One region of the Lentibacillus cibarius genome, then DNA from elsewhere that is predicted to be linked to it. Evidence: riboswitches for the same ligand, from Rfam matches in the RefSeq annotation. Region 1 holds a riboswitch; each other region holds the start of a gene.

Region 1 (8,082 bases):
CTTAAGACGAGTGCTGAGCGTGCTTCAACGTACAAAAATTTGAAAATAATATCTTTAACTGACGCGCCCATCGAAACAGCCGCTTCCATCACGCCTTTAGGGACATCGAGAAGCGATTGCTCTGCCAGACGAGAATAGTGCGCGATTGCAATAACGGTCATCGGGACGATCGCAGCTGCTGTACCAATCGCCGTTCCAATAATAAAACGCGTGAACGGAATTAAAAAGATAACGAGTAACAAGAATGGAAACGAACGAATAATGTTCACGATTAAGTTCAAGGATGAAAAAACAAATTGATTTTCAAGCAATTGCCCTTTGCGACACAGGAATAAAAAGGTGCCAATTGGAAGCCCGATTAACAATGCCGCTAGTATTGAAGAACCAACCATAATAAATGTCTCGCCAATTGACACCCAAATCTCAGTTTGATAATCAACTAATATATCAGGCATTGTTGACGTCACCACCTGATTTCAAACGTTTGACAAAACCTTCGGCGCTATGTTCAATTTTATGTACTCCTGTCGGATCGATATTAATTTCTTCGTAGATGCGACCATCTGCCATAACCGTCACTCGTTCACAGACACTTTTGATTACTTCCATTTCGTGGGTAACAATGACAATGGTGACACCAAATTCTTGATTGATTCGCTTTAATACTTCGAGCACTTCCGCTGTTGTATTCGGGTCAAGTGATGACGTTGGTTCATCACATAACAACACTTGAGGCTGGTTGACAATCGCTCGCGCAATAGCGACGCGTTGCTTTTGCCCTCCGCTTAGCTGCCCCGGGTACTGATCTTTTAACGTATCGAGACCCACAAAACGCAAACTCTTCATTACTTGTTCTGTCCGGTTTGTTTTCGGAACTTTAGCTAATTCTAGCGGCACGACGACATTGTCGAAAACCGTTTTATTGCCGACTAAATGATACCCTTGGAAGATCATAGCTAACGACTGACGTATGTGACGAATTCGCTTACCTTTTAAATGGTTCAGCGTTTCACCATTTATGATAACTTCTCCTTCATCAGGCTGCTCTAATAAGTTCATCATTCGCAGTAACGTTGATTTCCCTGCACCACTCGCGCCAATAATACCATGAATTTCGCCCGACTTAATACTTAACGATACCGATTGAATTGCTTCAAACGAGCCGAACCATTTGCTGACATTATATATAGTAATCATAAAAAACCCCCTTCCCTTAAATGAAAGGTGATTCAGAACCTGTTTATTATAACTTATATTCACGTAGCTGTCATTAACTAACAAATTCTAAAAGACTAAAACCTCACATTTGCTGAAAACAGCATATTGTGTTGAGAATATGCACTTGGAACTGCCGTTAATATTGTAAATAAATACCTATCATAAACTAACGAATAGAATAGATATGAATTAAAGTAATTCTTTAAAAAACATATTTGAGTAATCCTTGACAAATATATTGAACATAGTATGATACAAGTAAATAAACGAATAAAACCACTAGGGGAGCTTTCAAGGTGATCAATTCACCATAGAGCTGAGATTAAAGTATGACTTTAAGACCCTTAGAACCTGATCTGGATCATACCAGCGGAGGGAAGTGGCGTTTAGTTGCAAACAATACATATGTATTATTTTCAATTAAAACCACTTTCTCTGTAATAAGAAGGTGGTTTTTTATTTTTATTTATAAATTTAGGGAGGGGGGGAAGAAATGAAATTTTCAGGGGAAGTACGTCAAGCTGTAGATGAAATTAGGGCAGCAAGTTTTCATCATTCATTTATTAGTGGAGGAGATGACATAGCTGAAAAAAGTTTCAGAAGATGATAGAGAACGAATAAAGAGCATTTTATCTTATGAGTTATCATTTTGGAATATGGCTTACAAACAAGAAGTATGGTCCATTAGGTGGAAAAGACTAGAGGAGGAGAAAAATACATGGCAAAAGGATTGAAATTAACGTATATTCTAGTAACGATTGTGATTGCTATTGCATTTGGAATTGTTTATATCTTATGGGGCCCGCTATATTATACATTAACCCCTATTGGTCTGCACCTTGATCAGTTCGTTTATGGAATGTGGTTTATCGCAGCACCTGTCGTCTATTTAATCATTCGAAAGCCAGGAGTTGCGTTATTGGCAGAGATTGCTGCTGCGTCTGGTGAGTTTTTACTCGGATCACCTTGGGGATTGACGGTTCTATTATATGGAGTGGTTCAAGGATTATTTGCAGAACTCGTGTTTATGGCATTTCGCTATAAACGATTTGATTTATCAATAGCTGTATTAGCAGGTCTCTCTTCATGTATAGGTTCCGTTATTATGGATAGTTTTTATGGAGAAATTTTAGCCCTGTCGACTTGGAACTTAATCTTGTATTTAGTTGCTCGATCTATCGGTTCACTGTTCTTTGCTGGTATTTTAGCTTATTATCTTGTCAAAGCACTTGAAACGACAGGAGTTACGAATCTTGTTCGTCCGGCATCCAGAGAAGATTATGATGCATTGGATGTGGATGAAAGATAAGGATGATAAAGATGGAACAAATGACACGTGTTGAGAATTTAAGACTGAAATTTCCTGGTGACGAATCGCTCTTATTTAAGGATTTATCCGTTTCGTTTCAAAAAGGTGAAAAGGTTCTTTTGTTAGGACCTTCTGGCTGTGGTAAATCAACGCTTTTGCAGCTGTTAAGCGGACTCATTCCAAATTCTTATGAAGTACCGTTAAAAGCTGACAAACTAGAGCGCCCTTCATCATGGGGGTATGTTTTTCAGGATCCAGACAGCCAGTTTTGCATGCCGTATGTCGATGAAGAGATTGCTTTTGTCCTTGAAAATCTCCGAATACCAAGGGAGAAAATGCAGAAGCGAATTAATCGGCAGCTTAAGGAGGTTTCATTGGAGTTGCAGGACATTCATACACCCATAGCATCTTTATCAGGAGGCATGAAACAGCGGCTTGCTATTGCATCCGTTCTTACTCTTAATCCAGACGTTTTATTTTTAGATGAGCCAACAGCGATGCTTGATCCAGTTGGAACGAAGGATATATGGGATGTTATAAAAAATGTTAGTGAAAATAAGACTGTACTTGTCGTCGAACATAAAATTGATCATGTGCTGGAATTTATTGACCGGATTATCCTATTTAACGAAAATGGAGAGATTATTGCTGATGGACCAAAGGATATGATTTTCTCTAATTATAAACAGGAGATGAAAAGACAGGGAATTTGGTTTCCGGGCGTCTGGGATGATTATCTTGCAGAACATCCCGTTCAGCGTGAAGTAAGTGTCAACAATAATAACCTTTTAAGATTACAACAATTTAAAGGCTATCGAAACAAGGAAATTAAAATCTCCGTTGATGAACAACAGGTTTCTGGCGGTGAGTGGATTGTCATTCGTGGGGATAATGGCGCTGGGAAGAGTACATTTTTGCATGCGCTGATGCAGTTCATAAAAACGACGGGAAAATACGAATTAATGGGAATACCAATTAAAAAAGTAAAAAATTTACATGAACAAATGACATTTGTGTTTCAAAATCCAGAACTTCAATTTGTAGCGAATTCTGTTTATGAAGAAATTGCTTATTCGTTGCGAATAGACAATACCGATCCACATCTAATTGAACAGCGTGTCGCTGAACTTCTTCATGTTTTTCGACTAGCTAATCATCAGGATAAAAATCCTTTTCAGCTATCGATGGGACAAAAGCGCCGGTTAAGTGTTGCTGCATCAATAATTAAGGAGCAGCAGATTATTCTATTGGATGAACCGACATTTGGACAGGATTCCAGAAATACATTTGCTTTATTGGAATGGATTGAACAATATCGCCGTCAAGGTACAACCTTTATAATGGTTACCCATGACGAACAAATATCCAAGTATTTCGCTACAAGAATTTGGACGGTAGAAAACGGTAAAGTAATGAAAGATGAACAATCTGAACGCCAGAACAAAACGGAATTCAAAAAGTCCAGTCTTGAAGCAGGCGTGGTTCTTTAAAAGGAGGAGTCAGATGACTTTATTGGGAAAGGAAACATGGCTCCATCGTGTGAATCCCAGTTTAAAACTTTTGGTTGTATGTATACTCTGCATTGCCGTCTTATTTATTGATAATCTAAATTATATGATGAATCTAAGTGTTGGTTTTCTCATTCTATTTTTATTGTTTACTGGTTATCCGCTTAAATTTATTTTGCTTTTAGTCGTTCCGTTCTGTTTCATTTTTATATCAACATCATCAGCCATGGTAATGTTTGGACAAGGGGAGACGACATGGTTTAAGTGGGGACTTGTTCATATAACAGAAGAGAGCTTTTTTACGGGATTACTAGTTGATTTTCGTGCTCTTATCTTTGCAATGATGGGTCTAACCTTTGCATTAACAACAAAACCAGTGAATTTATTCTATTCGTTAATGCAGCAAGCAAAATTAAAGCCGAAATATGCGTATAGTTTTATGGCTGCATTACGACTAATCACGATTATGAAGGAAGAATTTCAAACCATTCGATATGCCATGAAAGTTCGAGGTGTTAAAAAACAAAAAGGTCTCAAGTCCATCTTTTTTAAGATAAAATCCTATGCTGTCCCGCTTTTATCAGGTAGTATTCGACGCGCCCATCGGATTGCAGTAGCGATGGAGGCGAAGCAATTTTCTGATGATAAGAACCGTACCTACTACTATAACTTTAGTTATTCCCCGTATGACTATACATTTATATTATATGTTCTTGTACTTTTGGTTATAAGTTTTTATGCATCAACGCATATACCGTATGTCTCTGTTTAACCTTCTTTAATCGAGACGTTATTTTTTGGCTATTATTTTCTTTGTTATCCAGTGTTCAGCAAACGGCGCTTTTGCGGGTTAAAAAATTGTACTCAGATTGTTATTGAAGGATCATATTGCAAGGTAACGCAGCTAATGAGTTTAAGAAGTAATGAAGATATAATCTAGCTTTTAGATACTTCTAAAAAAGGACTTGATCGTTGACCGGCACTTTGGCATCCTGGTGCAGTGTTGTTGACAAAGTTTTTGGTACTTATATAGTGAAATACGTTCTCATTATTCTAATCTAATTAGCAAGGAGTGACATACTGATATTAAAATTCTTTAAAGGGGTGAGAGCAATGGTCTTTGAAACCTTATCAAGACAACTTTCGGTAGTAATTACTCTCGCGTTTGGAGTATTATTAATTGTACTTTAATCCATTGATAAATAAAGAAAATAAATACTTTGCTTGGTTCAGCCTTATAATGGGGATTATAGTTTTATTATTACTCTTGTGGTTTACTTTTGGGAATGAAGTTATAAGAAGCCAAATACTTAATCATGGACTTCAGTAAATTTACTAAACAATAGGGCAGGAATTTTTAACAAGGGGGGATTAAAATGTTGCTTTTTCTCTTTTTTTAGGAATTATATTTGGTTTATTTTTGATTGTTAACTTACCTAATTTGATGAATGACTTTAGTACGTTTGGGTTTTTATAGGTATCATTGATGGGGTATTAGTTGACATTTTTATGTTACTATCAAAAAAATTAAACTAAAATTTATTGCGTTAACGGAGGCTAATCCGGAAAAAGCGCCTAAATTGACATTGTAGGGTCAGATAACGGAATAAAAGAGAGGGGTATTTTTGTTGGATTCACCAATATTACAGTTTGTTCGTGTGGAGCAAAAGAAAAGCCGAAGATAAATTTAGACGCTTACCTATTGCTGACTATTCTTGAATAACAGGTAGCGAAGAGATGGGGAAAAATGTACTTAAGCTAACTAACAGAATAATTCAATTAAGCATATTTATGTATTTAATTACACAAAATATCATAACAGGTGATAATTATGTGGGTAAATATATTGGGTGGTTTTGTTACACCTTGGTTATTGGGGATATGGTTATTTAAAAAGGAAGGCAATGATTAAAATTGGTAAAGGTCCCTTTTTGAATATGAAGGGTAAAATTCCGACACACGCGGCCAACAGGCCTTTTAACATTAAACGTTCCATGGGTGACTCACCTCTTTTGTTAGGGATAGGTTTATTATTTGCATTGTGGGGGAATTTATTCATTTTGCGAATCACGTGTCACAATTTACGAACCCACGTTTTTTGAAAACCTTTGCGTAATTGAACGAATGTCTTGACGTGGTCAATTCTATCCTTTGACCAATCATTGTAGTGTTCATCCCAATATTCGACTGTTGAAAAGAAGAAACCAAGAGCGACAAACTATTATTTTTTTGACTAAACTGCCTGGTTATTTGTATTAAATTTCTTAAAATAAATAGTAAAAATAAGAGTTAAATCTCCTTCATGTAAGGGATGAAAGACGGGATTTCTATGGATGAAACAAGGGTTGAGGTCAAGTGGGATAAGGGATCGAGGGAGATGGGGGAGATTTGTAAAAAGGAGTTACAAAGGCACAGCTGAGGAAGAAAAATGTAGTTTAATTTATGGAGGTGAGGTTGTCACCTTTTTTATGGTTGATTTTGGATTTTTTTCAGGAGCATCAGCCATCCCGGATACAAGAATATTCTAGTAAGAGAAAGGCATTTAAACTGTAAAAAGGAAAGAGGGGCCTGTTACCTTTTCTTTCCTTTTTGCTGAGGCACATGATTTACTCTGTATTCGCTTGCTGAATATGCTGTAATAAATTTGTGAAGTCGAAAAGGGTTCTCGAAAATTCCTCTTCAGTGAGACCACTCTTTTTAATAAGCTTACCGGGAATCTCCGCTGCCGTTTCCTTTAATTGTTTTCCTTCTTCAGTTAAGGAAATTAATACACGTCTTTCATCATCGGGATCTCGTTTTCGGTATGTTAACGCTCTTTCTGTAAGGCGCTTGAGCACTGGGGAAAGTGTTCCGGAATCGAGAAAAAGACTGTCTCCCAACTCCTTCATTGTACAGGATTCTTTTTCCCACAAAACAAGCATGACAAGATACTGTGTATACGTTAAATTGAGTTCTTCCAAAAACGGACGATACAATTTATTTATTTCCCTTGATAATGAATAGATAGAAAAACACAGTTGGTTGTTTAATTTTATTGCTTCATCTTTCTCCATTAATTATCATCCTTTCAGTCCTTCTCTATTTTAAACTATATGGAAGTTCATAAAATGTCAAACTGGTTTTTTGACGAGAAGAAATTTTTATGGTTTAATAAGTATCGCGCAATTAAATTGCACAAAATTAAATTGGGGTGATAAACTTGAATGCTTTATATACTGCTTCATCCACTGTCAGAGGTGGACGTAATGGACGTGTGATTTCAGATGATAAGATAATTGATATGCCATTAGTAATGCCTAAATCACTTGGCGGTGCAGGGGGAGAAGGGACCAATCCGGAATAATTATTTTCCGCTGGGTATGCGGCCTGCTTTGACAGTGCGTTGAATCTGGCTGCCAGAAAGCAACGAATTAAAATTGACGAAACAGAGGTGAAAGCGCAAGTATCAATAGGAAAAGATACCGATGGAGGTTTTGCTCTTACTGTTGCATTGGATGTTACAATTCCGGGAGTTGAACAAGAAGTAGCTGAACAACTTGTTGAATCCGCCCATCAAATCTGTCCATACTCCAAAGCAACCAGGGATAATATTGCAGTCGACTTGAAGGCTAAAGGGGTGGAAAGATAATGACATTAAAAGAAAAATTGAAAAATAGTCAGATTCTATTGGCAAAGCGCCCAAAAGGGCTGCCAACAAAAGAGAATTTTACATTTCAAGACAGTCCTGTACCACAACCGGAAGAAGGAGAGGTTCTTGTTAAAACAATCTATTTATCTGTTGATCCGTATATGAGAGGCAGGATGGATGATGCAAAATCGTATGTGAAACCTTTCGAATTAAATGAGATGATCTGTGGCGGAATTATTGGAGAGGTCGTTTTGTCTGATTCAGATCAGTTAAGCGTCGGTGATAAAGTAGTCGGGACGCTCGGATGGCAGCGATATAACGTTATTCAAGAATCTAAGGTACGTAAAATTGATGAAACAATCGCTCCTCTGACCGCATACCTGAGTGTCCTTGGCTTAACTGGCTTGACTGCTTATTTT
Region 2 (8,082 bases), 1.8 Mb from region 1:
GGGCACTTGCGCCTTTGTTAGTAGCACTGGAACGATTGGATGTTATCTAAGTCAATACCATAGTATACCCATCTGTTCCTCCGCCATCTGAATCCGGCGATAGAACGTGGGCCGATGAAAATTGGGAAGAACCAGAAAGCATCCCATCGAAGCCAGATATACGTAAATTGGAATAAACATCCTCTAATAGCGCCAGGGTCAACCGCATAAGCACTAATACCTCCTGGACCTTGTTGCATTTTTGGTTGCTGTGGTGTGAATGACGGCGGTGGTGAACTCGGTGCGCTGACTTGCTGTTGACCTCCCGGATAACCGGATGGCTCTCCGAATGAAGGCCCGCCCCCACATGCCATGGTGGTCCGGATGGCCCGCCGAATGGAGATCCTCCGCCAGGTACATTACCCTGAGACCATGGAAAATTAAATATCCTTTCATCATCATATGGTTGCTGGTTATGATTCATAGCTTACTTCCTCCTTTAATAAGCCTTCTCTTTACTATATGGGAATTGGTCTAATGATGTATGGGCGAATCGATAGGTATTGTTTTTTAATTAGACTTTTTGCCTATTTTTCCGCCCAATTGCAGAACCCATCTAATCCATTTACGAAAAAACAGCCTTACCATCAATGATGGAAAGGCTGTTGTACGTTGGGTTTTTATTCAGCTGGAATTCCTTTTGTCCATTTATCAATTAGATCTGGATTATCCTTAATAAATTGCCGCGCAACTTTTTCCGGGTCTTTGTCCTCTGCAAATACTTGAGGCATGAGTTTTTCAATCATCTCATAGGATTCCGTATACTGGTTGATGAACTTGAAGGCCGCCGGAGCATTATCTTTCAAATCTTTATGAGCGACAATACTAATATGTCCACCATCGCCACCATACGTGCCTTTAGGATCTTTCAGCATGTTTAAATCCATTACACCAAACGTCCAGTGCGGCTTCCAAAGTGTAACAACAATAGGTTCTTTATTTTCAATCGCGGATTTTAACTCGGTAATCATGGCAGCTTCAGAGCTGTGCTGGAGTTCCCACTTATCCAGCCCGTAATCCTTAATGGCTTGATCTGTTAAGCTCATAATACCGGCACCTGAGTCTATACCCGTAATCTTCCAATTAACTTTCTCGCCAAGTTCCGTATTGCCTTTCAAGTCTTCTACAGAATTAATATCTTCCATATAGGTTGGTACTGTTAAAGCTAACGGTGCTTTGTCAAGTGTTTGATTTACTTCCACAACTTGATCTTTATACTTCTCCCAATATTGTTTTTGGCTCTCCGGCAACCATGCAGATGCTGTGAAATCAGCTGATCCATCAGCAACACTGGCCCACATTGGTCCAGTTTCAACTTGCTTCACATCAACATTATATCCAATATCCTCTAGTACTTCTCCCATTAAATAACTTACAACTGTTTCTCGCGCCCATGCAACGTAAGGAATCGTTAAATCCTTCTTCCCTAGTTCGGGGCCGCTGTTTTCTTCCGTATGTACATTTTTCCCTTCACTATTTTCTGAAGATCCAGTAGCTTCCGTCTGCTTTCGCCTTCACTGCACGCTGCCAATAACATCACGGAAAGCATCAAGGTCAAAGCTAAACCTGATAAATAACGTTTTTTTAGCATGTACTAAATACACTCCTTTTTTCTTTTTGCATGTTGCTCATTGTAAGATAGACTTTCTGAAAAATCTAATGCAAAAAAGAACCTTTAAGGAGTAAATAAAAGCATTTAGGGTGATCGTAGTTATTTAAATGACACTGCCTCCGATTTAATCGTATTTCTTGGCTGATGCTTTCCAGAATAGTACTTACACGCTGCTAACAGGAAAAGTTTTACTTCGAGATGCAGTGGATTGACATCTGTTAGTTGCCGTTTCTTACTACATATATTAAAGGTTTTCGACGACTGCTTCTATATTTTCCGCTTTTGTAATAGCTGAAATAACAGAAACTCCATCCGCACCAGCATTGATCACCGATGCTGCATTTTGTTCATTAATGCCGCCAATTCCCACAATTGGTATGTCAGGATAGTGATGCTTCAGTACTTTAATCCACTCGGTACCGACTGCTTGTTTGACATCGTCTTTGGTTGACGTTGAAAAAATCGGTCCGGCACCAAGGTAGTCAGCGAGATGAACCGGGCTACTATCTACTTCATGCTGATTGGAGACAGACAGTCCGATGATTTTATCCGGAAACCTCTCTCGTAATTCATCCAGTCGCATATCGTCCTGACCGACATGGATGCCGTCAGCTTCCAGTGGTTCGGCCAGTTCAATGTCATCATTAACAAAAAACATTACATGGTGCCGGGCGCAAATGTCACGGAGTTTGAAACCTAATTCCCGCTTTTCCTTGCCGGTCAGTGAGCCTTTTCCTTTTTCACGGAATTGAAAAGCAGTAATGCCGGCTTTTGCTGCTTCCTCTAAAATAGTCGTGGGATCGTGGTCACAGTTCTGGCTTCCCATGATGAAGTATTTTCGTAAGTTCATATGTTACTTCCTTTCCAGCTTGCTAGGATCAAAGGATAATGCATCGATAAAGTGGGGCAAGAATGTTCCGGGTCCGTTGACATCTGTTTGTTTGGCGGCATATTCAGCAGCCAGTCCATAAAAGTTTACTGCTGCTAAAGTCTGTTTTTGAACATTATTGTTTGTTGTCAGGCAAGCTGTTAAGACAGAACCAAGCAGGCATCCTGCACCGGTTATTTTTCCTAAAAATGGATGACCTGTGGTGTTATGCTCAATCTCACCACTAGTGCATAAGACATCTGTTTGCCCGGTGACAACGGCAGTACATTGATACATCTCGGCCACCTTTGAAGCTATCTCGTCTGCATTGCCATCCCCAATTGATTCAACGCCCTTCGTCTCCCACGGAATTTCGACGAGGTGTGCAAGCTCACCTGCATTTCCCTTGAGGACAGTCGGCTGTACGTCACTTAAAATCTTTTTTACCGCAGTTGTCCGGAATGGGGTTGCCGCAACACCGACCGGGTCAATGACAATTGGAATTCCTTTTTCATTGGCAGCTTTACCGGCACGAACCATGGAATCTAGCTCGTTAGCGGTTAATGTGCCTATATTAAGCAGAACGCCATCCGCATTAGCAGCCATGTCAGCGGCTTCCTCTTCAGCCTTGGCCATCACTGGTGCTGCTCCAAATGATAGCAATCCATTTGCCGAAAAGTTCATGACTACCTGATTGGTCAGATGATGGATCAGTGGGGTTGTTTCACGCACTTCTAGAATAATTGTTTTATTCATTTTACTACACCAATTCCTTTCGCAGTGCCCAATGGTTAGTTGGACCACTTCCATTGCCAATGGGAAATGAATGGCGAATAGCCGCGGTCACATATTCTTTTGCTTTTTGTACGGCTTCCGGCAATGGATACCCGTGGCTCATATACGCTGCGATGGCCGCAGAATAAGTACATCCGGTCCCGTGTGTGTTGTTTGTATTAATGCGTTCCGCTGAAAGGGTGTGAGTCGTGTTTCCATCATATAGAAAATCCACAGCCTCTCCCTGCATGTGACCACCTTTAACTAAAGCAGCACCTGCGCCGTACTCGTGGACAATCTGTTTGGCGGCCTGCTGCATATCCTCGAGCGTATCTATCGTCCTGTCGGTGATGACCTCTGCTTCCGGTATGTTCGGTGTTGTCACTGTTGTCAGCGGAAGAAGATTTTCACGTAAATATATTTGCGCATCTTCAGCAATTAATCGGTCACCACTTGCTGCAACCATGACCGGATCCATAATATATGGAATGTCCAGTGGGGAAATCTTTTCAGCTACCGCCTGCATAATATCGATATTGGCAAGCATACCGGTTTTAAACGCTTGGAAAGGGATATCGGAAATAACCGATTCCAGTTGCTGTTTAATCATGGATGTAGGCATATGCTGTACATCCTGGACACCTGTTGTATTTTGCGCGACAACCGAGGTGATGACGGACATCGCGTATGATTGCAACTCTTGAAACGTTTTTAAGTCTGCCTGAATACCGGCACCACCGCTTGGGTCTGTGCCGGCAATCGTCAATGACGCAGGAATATAGTTCATGATATAGCCTCCTTATATATGGTTCGCTAATAAATTTGCACGTTTAACTTTTGACACAACAAACCAGCCGATAAAAGCTCCGGAAATACTACTAACTAGAAACGATGGCAAAAAGAAAAATGCCCCGGCAGAACTGCCCATCAGAATACGCGCAAATGGCACAGCAAAAAGTGAACCGATTATTCCGGTACCAATTGCCTCTCCAACTGCAGCTAAAGCTTTTTTATTAGTTTTTTTATAGAGATAGCCGGCTAAAAATGCACCGACCATACCACCGGGAAAAGCAAGCAATGTACCAAGCCCAAGCATATTTCGGAGTAGACCGATCATGAAGGCGATGCCGACTGCCGGACCAGGACCAAGTGTGACTGCGGCCATGACATTGACTGCATGTTGCACCGGGTAAGCTTTGGCTACACCGGCCGGGAACCATAGTAATTGTGCCCCGAGTGTTCCAATCGCGACGAAAACGGCCATCGTCGTTAATAATCGTGTACGGTTCAAGCAAATCCTCCTTTCGTTCGGGGCGGATCCAAAGAACAAAGGCGAAAGCGCTGTTGCAGGCTAAGAACGCGTCGGAACCGGACGTGGCCTAACCTTGCAAGTAAAAGCTATATCGCTAAATTTTATAGTTTCTTACCTTTTGAAAAAGCCAGATCCATAGACTGGACCTGGCTTGAAATAGCTGATAGCAATTTACCGTCAGACTACTTCCCTACGCTGGTATTAACCAGGTCAGGTCCGTAAGAGTCGGAAAGCATAAACGCCCTTTCCTCTCAGCCCACAATTGCTGGGCACCCCTAGTAGTACTAAAGTTATTTTATTATTTATTAGTGTATCAGAGAAAAGTCCGTTTGTCATATGCTTTTCGGAAATTTCAAATGAACTATGATTTAGCATATTAACTGTGGGAAAACAGCAATAGTTTTATGATACAATCATACTAGTATACTAATTTGAATAATATAGCATCGTTTGCAAAACATATAGAGTAACATAAAATGTGAACGTGGGGGAGGGTAAAGGCGTGAATAGAACGGGAGAAATTGTATTAACGATCGTAGGCGCATTAATTTATGGCTTTTTTGCCGCGGTTGGGGCATTTATGGTTTGGATTTTTAACAATGAAGTGATTCGGAACAAAGCAAAAGAAGAAGTCAAACAGCAGCAGCCTGAAGTAGCAACAGGTGATCTTGATACCATACTGGAACTGTTTCAGGGCGGTGGTTGGTTTCTAATTATTGTCTCTGTGCTTGCGCTGGTTGTTGGGATTGTTTCCATCTTTCTCATGAAAGGTGATAAAAATTCAAAGGTTGCAGGCATTATGTTGATTGTGACAGCCGTTATCGGTGCAATTATTACTGTTGGTGCCGGAATATTTAGTGGATTATTCTACCTGATTGCTGGTATTATGTGCCTTGCACGGAAAAAACAGTCCACCATAACCATGGAATAGGTAACAGGTGCCCTCCACTTAGATTTACGAAATGTTTAAGGAGGTCTTGTTGCCCTTTTAAGTGGCCAATTCAGTTATTTCTTGACTTTTCCTTTTACTTGGTTTGTCTTATTGGATATACAAGTGCGCGGAACAATTTTTTAGAATGTTCACAATAACACATATAAACCGTTATATTAGTGATAGATTTGAAATGGAGGAAGGGAGATTAATGGGAATGGAAGAACTTAATGCACATGATAATGATTCACGATATAAGGTAGCCAACCGGGAGGCGCTCGTTGGGATTGGACTGGTGATCTTTAATTTTGTCTGGTGGTTTGCGTTTGCCTATGGACTTGGGGGCAAGGACCCATCAGAGTATACATATGTTTTCGGACTACCTGCATGGTTTTTTTACAGCTGTGTGCTCGGATTTATTATTATGGCTGTGCTGGTAACGGTTGTGGTTAAAAAGTGGTTTGCGGAAGTTTCGTTTGAGAAAGAGGGAGAAGAAAGATGAATTGGCAAGCATTAGTCCCATTAATCGGCTTGTTGCTCGTTATTTTTGGTGCCGGTATGTGGGCCGGTAAATATATAAAATCGTCGAATACATTCATGCAAGATTATTTTCTCGGTGGGAGAAGCCTTGGCGGATTTGTCCTGGCAATGACGATGACGGCAACCTATGGCAGTGCAAGTAGCTTTATTGGTGGTCCAGGCACAGCTTATACACAGGGGCTCGGCTGGGTGCTCTTAGCAATGACGCAGGTTTCGACCGGGTATTTTGTGCTGATGGTTTTAGGTAAAAAATTTGCTATTGTAACGCGTAAGTATCATGCGCTTACTATGGTTGATTTTTTGAAAGAGCGTTATCGTTCCAAATGGGTTGTTTTGTTATCGGCATTTAGCATTATTATTTTCTTATTTTCCGCAATGGCAGCACAGTGGATCGGCGGTGCTCGGCTGATTGAATCATTGGTCGGGATTCCGTATACAACGGCTTTATTCATTTTTGCTTTATTCGTTTTGATTTATGTAACCATCGGCGGTTTCCGTGCGGTAGCATTGACTGACGCCATTCAAGGAACAATTATGTTTGTCGGGACCCTTATACTGTTGGTTGCCACTATTATCGCTGGAGGCGGTATTTCTAATATCATAACTGATCTTACCGCGGAAAACCCGAACTTGATTACCCCATATGGTGCGGATGGAAGTCTAACACCCGCTTATGTATCGTCGTTCTGGATTCTTGTCGGTGTTGGGGTTGTAGCCTTACCGCAAATCGCTGTTCGGGCGATGTCCTATAAAGACTCCCGCTCCATGCATCGTGCGCTGATTATCGGCACCATTGTTGTCGGTGTAATTATGTTAAACATGCATTTGATTGGTGTATTTACACGCCCAATATTACCTGGTATTGAAGTGGGCGATAAAGTGATGCCGCTCATTGCGCTGGAAGTGTTGCCGAACTGGCTGGCAGGTATCGTACTTGCGGCCCCGATGGCAGCGATTATGTCGACGGTTGATTCCTTGCTGTTGTTGGTTAGTTCCGCAATCGTGAAGGATGTTTATTTAAATTACGTAGAACCGAAAGCATCCCATCAGCGCGTCAAGCGATTAAGTATCGGAATCACTGCGGTTCTTGGGATTGTTGTATTTGTTATGGCCTTGAATCCACCTGATCTCATTATCTGGCTGAATTTATTTGCGTTCGGCGGTCTGGAGGCGGCATTTATTTGGCCGGTTGTCATGGGGTTATATTGGAAAAAAGGCAATAAATACGGTGCACTTGCTTCCATGGTTGCTGGGATAGGATTATATATTTTATCTGATTCCTTCTTTCCGAAGCCATTTGGACTACATTCGGTTGTCATGCCGGTTGTGATAGCGTTCGTTGCTTATGTATCCGTGAGCCTGGGGACGCGTAAGAAAATGCTCGTGGAGGAGGCATAATCGTATAATTGGGGACAAGGGGGGGAGGAATCACCATTACTTATTTCAATTTACTTGGTCTATTTATTATGCTTATTACCATCATACTGCTTTTTATTTTTGTTATTAAATTATTTTTGTTTTTTATTAAAAAGAAGCCATTTCCTAAAATAATTTTAATTGCCAGTCTGATAGGAATCATTGTGGTGTCTATACAAGCTGGATATAATAAGTATTTTTTTACATTTAATGACGATGAAGGTGAATTTTACAAAGGACCTGTGAATTCTCCGACAGATAAATATACTGCCAATGCTTACTATATGCCATATGGTGGCGCTGCAGGTGGAGTGAATTTATGGGTAGAAATCAGTTATAACGATGAGGATGATAAAACGAAAACTGTTTACTATAGTGAGGCAAATAGCAACTTTTCTATGAAGTGGACAAATGAAGCAACTTTACACATTAAAAATGAAGAACCTAGGTTTCCAAAGTCAAATAGAAGTATTAAATTGAATGTTGAAAATGAGATTTATCATGATAGAGGTTTAGCTTGTCAAAGTTGGTTGATGAAAAGTGAGTATGAAACATGTTACCAAAAACAATAGCTTATTGAGGTAATAAGG
Region 3 (8,082 bases), 2.1 Mb from region 1:
GAAATGCTGGATATGGCAGTTGAAATGAACAACACTGCGATGAAAGCTTTCGAATATGAGGATATCTCGATAGCCGGTAAGCTGTCAAAAATGGATGATAACGTGGACCGATTATATGAGTTGATTATCAAGGACATTTTAAACGAAACGGCCACAAACCAGGAGAAAATCCAGTATATGATGCAAATGGCTTTCAGTGCCCGTTACATTGAACGATTCGCTGACCATATCACGAATATCGGTGAAAACATTTTATATCTCGTAAAAGGCAAAACGTATAAATTAAACTAATTTATTGAATCCCGACAAATGAAAAAATTTATATTGTCCTTTATCAATACAGGTTAATTTATTACCAATTGCCACTTGCTAATAAACCAATTGTGCACAAAGTCATTCTTTCATTATACGATGGAACCATACCTACTATAAAGGGTGTGTAATATGAGTCAAAAAGTACTGATAGTGGACGATGAAGAGTCAATAGTAACTCTATTAAATTACAATGTTGAACGAGCAGGATTTGCGACCGAAGTTGCGTATACGGGAACAAGTGGATTAGAAAAAGCAACCAGTATCCCTTTTGATTTAATAATACTTGATTTAATGCTTCCCGGAATAGAAGGAACGGAAGTATGCAAGCAGTTAAGACAAAGAAAAATTGATACACCAATTCTTATGCTTACAGCTAAAGGTGATGAGCTTGACAAAGTGCTGGGACTGGAATTAGGTGCAGATGATTACTTGACCAAGCCGTTTAGTCCAAAGGAAGTGGTTGCCAGAGTAAAGGCAATCCTGAGAAGAACAACTAAAAAAGAGGTTATCAATGAAACGCCTATACGTATTGCAGACTTAACTGTTTTTCCGGAGCAGTATGAAGCAACGATTAATGGAGAAACTTTACAATTTACAAAGAAGGAATTTGAATTACTTTCATATTTAGCTAAACATAGAGGCAAAGTTTTGTCGAGAGAGCAATTGTTAAATGCTGTATGGGGTTATGACATTGCGGAAGACACGAGGGTTGTCGATGTTCATGTCAGTCACTTAAGGGGTAAGATTGAACCTGATTTAAAACACCCTGTTTATATCAAAACGATCCGTGGGCTTGGATATAAGATGGAGAGGCCCTATTAAGGTGGCTCACATTATAAGTTTTTTAAACCACTCATTATAATTGCCAGGCCTATGGGTGGTTACTTTTTATAGTTTGACAGTAGACAGTACGTCTATCATTTATGTTCCAAAAGAAACCATCAAAAACAGTGTTTCGAATACTGTTATCGTCATCGGTGTCGGCCTTCACAAAAAACGTGTAAAGGAGTGTGAGCCATCGTTTGCCTTTACTTTGACATAGACCCCATCAAACTGCTTCCGGTATACGTTACATAAGCTCCAAGGTTAGAGAGCCCCCCATCTTTCCGAAGAAAGAAAGTCCACTGAATCAATTGATACGGTAGCAGCAGCACTTTTAGCATGCCGCATTGTTGGTCAGTACGGCAATTTCGTTAATATGTGCGAGAACTTTCCCGCCAAAAATCGTATTCGGCAGTACAAGCCTTGTCTGCACTGTTTCGATGCTGCTGATTGGTGTTTTTTTCCATTTTTAATTGCATTAGAGTACTGGTCGAATATAAATTCGCGCCCTCCATCTCCCGTAGGACAAATATTCTTCCTTACGGCAGGTCTCCTGTTTTTGCATTATCAACGGCTCTTTATTTTTTCTCATTCTTTTAAACAGTGATTTACAATTGATTGGGTGTTTTTAAGAAATACAATTATATTGTACAGATGTTTTTGCATCTAGCGGAACTTGGTGCGAAGGCCTAATTGCAGAACTAATCACTAATGTTTTTCCATCTTTTTATTTGTCATTTCTTCACCTTTTTTATTATTACACCCTATCACATAAACATTGTCTGAAACAGTAATTCCAATTATAATTACTCTTTCGAGAAGATTCTCAGGTTTCTATACTAATACCAGCATCCTACCTCTTCAACCAGTACGGCCATTTTATAAATTTATTATGTTAATCCTAAATGTTCACGGAAGGTATGACCTTCATATCTCTTTCTGAAAATGCCTCTTTTTTGCATTTCAGGAACAATTAGTTCAACAAAGTCTTCTAAACTACCGGGTAATGTAGGAGGCATAAGATTAAATCCGTCAGCCACACCAGCTTCAAACCAGACTTCCATCTGATCCACTATTTCGTCGGGTGTACCTATCAGCGTATGGTGACCACCGCCTGCATTAAGATATCCTAATAATTCTCTTACTGTAGGTTGTGTATCATTAATAATTTGTAGTATCGTTTCGTAACGTCCAACTGGACCAGTAAACTCTTCTACTGGTGGTAATTGGGGTACTTCTTTATCAATATCCCAATTAGAACAGTCTTGTTGAATAAAGAAACTCAGCCGTTTTAAAGCTGTTTCAATAGGTAATTGCTCATCTAATGCTGCTTTTTTGGCTAAAGCTTCTTCATGAGTATGACCTACATAAGTTACTAGGCCTGGAAATACTTTAATATGTCTATTGTTGCCTTCGCTTTGTTTAACTTGTTCATCTAATTTTTTACGAAATTTTTTGCTTGCTTTAAGTTCCACGACACTGCATAGACTGCATCGGCATATTTTACGGCTAATGCAATACCTTGTTTAGATGCCCCTGCTTGCATTGATACTGGTTTGCCTTGCGGACTTTTTGGCGTGGTGGATGGGCCATACACTTTAAAATAGGTACCATCGTGATTAAATGGCTGAATATTTGACGGATTTATCAATTTTCTTTCTTCTCGATTATGCAGAAACTCATTACTGTCCCAAGAAAAAAATAACTTTTTCATTAAAGCAGCGAATTCATCTGCCTTCTCATAGCGTTTGTCATGAGAAGGTAGTTCTTCCATACTATGATTCAATGCTTCTAAATCAGTCATTGACGTAACGAGATTCCAGCCAACACGTCCTTTTGTAATATGGTCCAAACTTAATAGCTGTCGTGAAGCTGTGAAAGGATTAGAAAAAGTACTTGAAATTGTTGAAACTAATCCTACATAACTTGTCACTTGAGAAATCGCCGTTAAATTGACTACTGGATCAAACCAAAATGCTGGCATATCACTAGAATCTTTAGCTTGAAATGATTGATTATCAGCAAAGAATACTGCATCAAAGAAACCTTCTTCTGCTAACTGCGCTAAGGACTGATAATAAGAAATGTCTCCAATTCGTTCAACGCTTGAATCAGGCATTAACCAAGCAGCTTGATGGTGTCCGCAACCATACAGCAAAACACCTAAGTGCAGTTGTTTTTCTTTAGTTTTTGTTATTTATTTACACCTCAAAACACATCATTATTAATGTCTTGTATACTCCTTTTTTGAAGGATTATCTATTGTAATTTAAGCTATTAGTTCATTGTCAAACCGCCATCTACTGTGAAATTTTGACCTGTAATACCGCTCGCATTTTCCGAAGATAAATAAGCGACCATATTGGCTACATCTTGAGGTGTGGTCACCTTCTTCAATGGTGATGATTGAGCAATTAAATCAAATACTTCTGGTGTTGTAGCAGCACTGGCGTTAGTCGTTTTTAATAATCCACCTGAAACTACATTCGCTTTTATACCATATAGTCCTAATTCAGAAGCGATATTACGTGTAAAACCTATTAATCCAGCTTTAGCCGTTGTATATTCGTGGTAGGGTACAACGGGATTTTGATATAAATTAGTACCTATACTTATAATACTTCCATTTTGCCGTTCAATAAATTGAGGTATGACGCTTTGAACTACATTAAATGCTGCTTTTAAAGTACCATCGAGTTGTTTTTGATAATCATCCCAAGTGAGTTCTGCGAAGGGTTTCTGTTTGTTTGGATCAAATTCGAAGTCTACTAATGCGTTGTTGACTACAACATCTATTTGATCAAAATATTCCGTTGCTTTTTTTATCAGGTTATCTACTTCTTTACGCTTTGTTACATCAGCCTGAATTGCAATAGCATTCTCTTCACCAATCTCAGAAACGAGTTTCTCAGCAGCATCTTTACTTTTATAATAATTGATAACCACTTGAAACCCTTGGTGTGCCAATGTTTTTACAATAGTGGCGCCTAAACCTCTACTACTACCTGTTACTAATACTGTTCTAGTCATCATAACAACTCCTAAATTTTTATTTTTTTATGAAACTTAAATAAAAAATACGCAACCTCCCCATAGGAAAGTTGCGTAAAACCAAATAACTACATATTAAGAATAAGGCCCAATCGCTCTATTAAGTATGTATTAGAGTTTACACTTTCCTACGCTAGTTTCAACTAGTTCAGGTTCAAAGGGTTTGAGGTAATACTCATCTCAGTTAAATAACACCCCTAGTGCATATATTAAGTTATATTCAATGTTATAGTTTTAAGAAATTTATGTCAAGGAAATATGGCTAGTTCCGCTTTTCAGGTTCCTTTTCTTATCATTCATTCTTATGGAAATCACTCATTAATTGATACACACGTGATAGTTGAACGCGATCGCGAACAACCTTAGCTACAAATCAAAACCTTCCTGCTTTTTTTGAGCATAAGGGGTTCGGTTTAAAAGTGAATCCAATCCTTTTTTACGCCTTATATCATTCAGAACGTTCTCCCGAAATGAGTCATTATGGAAGATGCCATGAAAGTAGGTGCCGATAATGTTCCTGTTTTCAGTTATGGTTCCTTCTGTTCGATCTGATAGCTGGATAAAAGGACTGATCCCAGCTTCAAAATGAGGTTCCCCCATATGTATCTCATACCCCGTAACAGAAATGGTTTTCTCTCCATAACGGACAAGTCCTTCCGACTGAACCGTTGTCCTTTCTTTAGTCATCTTGGTTTGCATCGGAATCAGTCCTAATCCTGCAACCTTCCCATGTGATGACTCCACCTCATATGTATCTATAATGCTCGTGCCTAACATTTGATAACCTCCACAGATTCCAACAATCGTCGTATTCTTTTCTGCTAAAGCACGTATTCGATCAGCTAGACCGGTTCGGTGTAAAAATTGCATATCCGCTAACGTGTTTTTGCTTCCAGGTAAAACAAGTAAATCTGGTTCTGCTAATTCATCGGCCGAATGGACAAAGCGAACGTGACAATCGGTTTCTTCAAAAAAGGGATTCATATCGGTAAAGTTGGTGATCAGCGGATGACGGATAACAGCAATATCAATCACTTTGGATGTATCCTTATGAGAAGAATAGCTGTCTAACACAACTGAATCCTCCGCCTCCATGACAAAGTTATCGATATGTGGAATCACCCCGAGAACGGGGATATTGGTATATTCTTCAAACCACGTTAATCCAGGCTGTAATAACGATACATCTCCTCTAAATTTATTAATGATACCCCGACTACCCGTTTACGATCTTCTGGTTGGAGGAGCTGCAAGGTTCCTACTAAACTGGCAAAAACCCCACCTTTTTCAATGTTTCCGACCAAAATAACTGGTGTTTTTGCGATTTGTGCTACCCGCATATTGACAAGCTCTCTATCATTTAAATTGATTTCAGCGGGACTACCTGCGCCTTCAATCACAATTCGATCATAACTGGCAGACAATCTATGGTAAGATTCTTTTATTAACCGTAACCCTTGTTGGAAAAAATCTTGCCGATATTCGCCTGCCTGCATATTTTTAAATGGCTTGCCATGTACAACAATTTGGGATTGGCAGGCCCCTGTTGGCTTGATTAGTATTGGATTTATATCTGTTGTGGCAATGACACCTGCTGCATCTGCTTGTACACCTTGGGAACGCCCAATCTCTTTTCCATCAGCTGTAACATAAGCATTCAATGCCATATTTTGAGACTTAAATGGAGCTGTGTTAAAACCATCCTGCGTAAATATACGGCAGAAGGCAGTTGCAATAGCACTTTTTCCGGCATCTGAATGGGTACCCTGAATCATTAAAGGAACGGCTTTTTCCATTGACGCTACACCCACTTTAACACTTTCACTTAACCCTTAAAGCTCAATCCCTTTCACTGCTGGGATACCTCTATCATAGTAATGCTTTTCCACATCAACCACGGAAACAAGGTCGGCGATATCTTTAATTTCTTGTTTGGCATTTCTTCCGGTAATAACGAGGTGGACATGTTCTGGTTTATTTTTTATTAAGTCCTTTACTTCCTCTAATGGCAACACATCATCAATCGGAAATTTGTCAATCGCTAACGCATTGTTTAATTCGTCTAGGACAACAAGGTCATATTCTCCACTCATCACTATCTCCTTTGCTTTTGGCCATGCTTTTCTTAATGCTTCTCGATGTTCTTCTGGGGTTTTGGTCCATGTAAATCCAATGCCAAGCTGCTCTATCTCGACACCTAACTTTTCTAAGGTAATTTGCTCCCCATAGGCACGTCTTGGTGATTTGATAAACTGTAAAATCTTTACGTTAAACCCTTGACCAACTGCCCGAGCTGTTAATCCAATAGCTGCTGTCGTCTTTCCTTTACCATCACCAGTATAAACTAATGTTAAGCCCTGTCGTTTTCTTCTTTTCTGTACCATTTGATTCCTCCTATTGTTTATTTAATACTCCCTCAGTAACAAACGTAGCGATTTCCTCTATCATTAAAGTAGCTGATTGAATGTTGATAACCAACTTTAAGTGCGTCTTCTGCTTCTTTCCGGGTCATTGCATCTTCCTGAAATTAAATGGCTAATTCCTCAAGCCTGCCAAGACTTCTAAGCAACTTTGTCAGTGTATTTATATATCGGCTTACTTGCCCCATTTCCTTAATTAACATTGGAACCGAATAATTTTGATTCAACATATTATTTCCCCCTATTCCCGTAATACGCTATACATTTCTTCAGCCAATTTTCCACCATTCTAGGACAAGATCCGAAATGAAAATGCGTAAACCCGGCAACTACATTATTTTTCAAATAACCTTCGTTACGCACACCTCTCAAACCTGTTGTTTGATATGCGTAAGGAACCTTTTCTTCTTTTGGATGAAAAGAACCGTAATGAAATTCATGCCCCTTTGCGACGAGGTCTTCGAGGAGAAAATTATCTAGCTTCCCACGAACTTCTCTGTACCCTAGCGCAGCTAACCTGTCTTGCATTTGAATCCTTCCAGGAATGACACCTGCCATTGAATATGTTTGATTTTTGGTAGTTTTAATTGAATCTGTTAAATACATAAACCCGCCACATTCCGCAAGTGTTGGTAATCCCTGATCAACAGCATCCTTCACGGAACATTTGGTTTCTTTATTCTTTGCAAGTAAACTAGCAAACTCTTCTGGGAATCCGCCACCTAGGTAAAGTCCATCTACATCGTTCGGTATCGTCTCACCTGCTAGTGGGGAGAAATAAATCAATTCCCCGCCATTTGCTTCCAATATTTCTAGATTTTCGGGGTAATAAAAATTGAAAGCCGCATCTTTGGCCACGGCAATTTTAGCTACATTGTCTTTTTTCTTTTCAAACATGGATGGCTGCTGACTACACTTTATTGGTTCGGCTACAGCCATATCTATTAGCACATCAACATCAATCGTCTCTAGCATTAACTCTCCCAATTGGTCAAAAAAGGTATCAAGCTCCCCTCTTTCAATCGAAGGAATGAGGCCAAGGTGCCGCTCTGGGATTTTAATATCAAACTCCCGCTTCAAATAGCCGATTACTGGAATATGGCATTCCTGTTCAACTGCGTTTTTTACTAATTCAAAATGGCCTTTGCTCCCTACTTTATTTGCAATGACACCAACAATATTCGTACTCTCATCAAATAGTTGAAAACCTTTTACAATTGCAGCTGCACTTCGAGCCATACCCGCACAATTGACGACGAGCAAAACCGGACTCTTCGTTAACATACTTATTTCTGCCGTACTTCCCTGATTGGTTTCTGAGTTTTTCCCATCAAAAAATCCCATCACACCTTCAATTACGGAAATTTCCGCTCCTTGACTTCCATTTACGAACACATCCATAACGTGATTGTGTGTTAGCATCCAGCTATCTAAATTACGAGACTTCCGTCCTGTAACAGCTGTGTGATAAGTT

Evidence for each region. A riboswitch is a leader RNA that binds a small molecule or an ion and turns the genes downstream of it on or off. The one in region 1 is predicted to bind thiamine pyrophosphate.
Region 2: another riboswitch for thiamine pyrophosphate. It lies ahead of thiW (energy coupling factor transporter S component ThiW); the one in region 1 lies ahead of FFL34_RS01435 (ECF transporter S component).
Region 3: another riboswitch for thiamine pyrophosphate. It lies ahead of FFL34_RS11555 (3-oxoacyl-ACP reductase); the one in region 1 lies ahead of FFL34_RS01435 (ECF transporter S component).

The regions. Positions count from the first base shown of each region.
Region 1 is NZ_VCIA01000001.1:279,642-287,723, reverse strand. Features, by position in the region: gene FFL34_RS01445 (methionine ABC transporter permease) at 1-455, opposite strand, end outside; gene FFL34_RS01440 (methionine ABC transporter ATP-binding protein) at 448-1,197, opposite strand; TPP riboswitch at 1,490-1,613, shown strand; gene FFL34_RS01435 (ECF transporter S component) at 1,937-2,527, shown strand; gene FFL34_RS01430 (ABC transporter ATP-binding protein) at 2,539-4,017, shown strand; gene FFL34_RS01425 (energy-coupling factor transporter transmembrane component T family protein) at 4,031-4,807, shown strand; gene FFL34_RS01420 (MarR family winged helix-turn-helix transcriptional regulator) at 6,642-7,088, opposite strand; partial or broken gene FFL34_RS01415 (organic hydroperoxide resistance protein) at 7,235-7,663, shown strand; gene FFL34_RS01410 (NADP-dependent oxidoreductase) at 7,663-8,082, shown strand, end outside.
Region 2 is NZ_VCIA01000001.1:2,127,795-2,135,876, forward strand. Features, by position in the region: gene FFL34_RS10285 (hypothetical protein) at 47-463, opposite strand; gene FFL34_RS10290 (glycine betaine ABC transporter substrate-binding protein) at 660-1,403, opposite strand; gene FFL34_RS18630 (hypothetical protein) at 1,466-1,630, opposite strand; gene thiE (thiamine phosphate synthase) at 1,896-2,501, opposite strand; gene thiM (hydroxyethylthiazole kinase) at 2,505-3,275, opposite strand; gene thiD (bifunctional hydroxymethylpyrimidine kinase/phosphomethylpyrimidine kinase) at 3,280-4,080, opposite strand; gene thiW (energy coupling factor transporter S component ThiW) at 4,093-4,584, opposite strand; TPP riboswitch at 4,776-4,892, opposite strand; gene FFL34_RS10310 (DUF4064 domain-containing protein) at 5,108-5,536, shown strand; gene FFL34_RS10315 (YhdT family protein) at 5,754-6,038, shown strand; gene panF (sodium/pantothenate symporter) at 6,035-7,474, shown strand; gene FFL34_RS10325 (DUF5412 family protein) at 7,483-8,064, shown strand.
Region 3 is NZ_VCIA01000001.1:2,343,632-2,351,713, reverse strand. Features, by position in the region: gene phoU (phosphate signaling complex protein PhoU) at 1-291, shown strand, start outside; gene FFL34_RS11570 (response regulator transcription factor) at 445-1,137, shown strand; partial or broken gene FFL34_RS11560 (LLM class flavin-dependent oxidoreductase) at 2,028-3,334, opposite strand; gene FFL34_RS11555 (3-oxoacyl-ACP reductase) at 3,415-4,167, opposite strand; TPP riboswitch at 4,297-4,397, opposite strand; partial or broken gene FFL34_RS11550 (cobyric acid synthase) at 4,555-5,963, opposite strand; gene cobO (cob(I)yrinic acid a,c-diamide adenosyltransferase) at 6,021-6,572, opposite strand; gene FFL34_RS18640 (nicotinate-nucleotide--dimethylbenzimidazole phosphoribosyltransferase) at 6,716-6,838, opposite strand; gene FFL34_RS11535 (cobyrinate a,c-diamide synthase) at 6,840-8,082, opposite strand, start outside.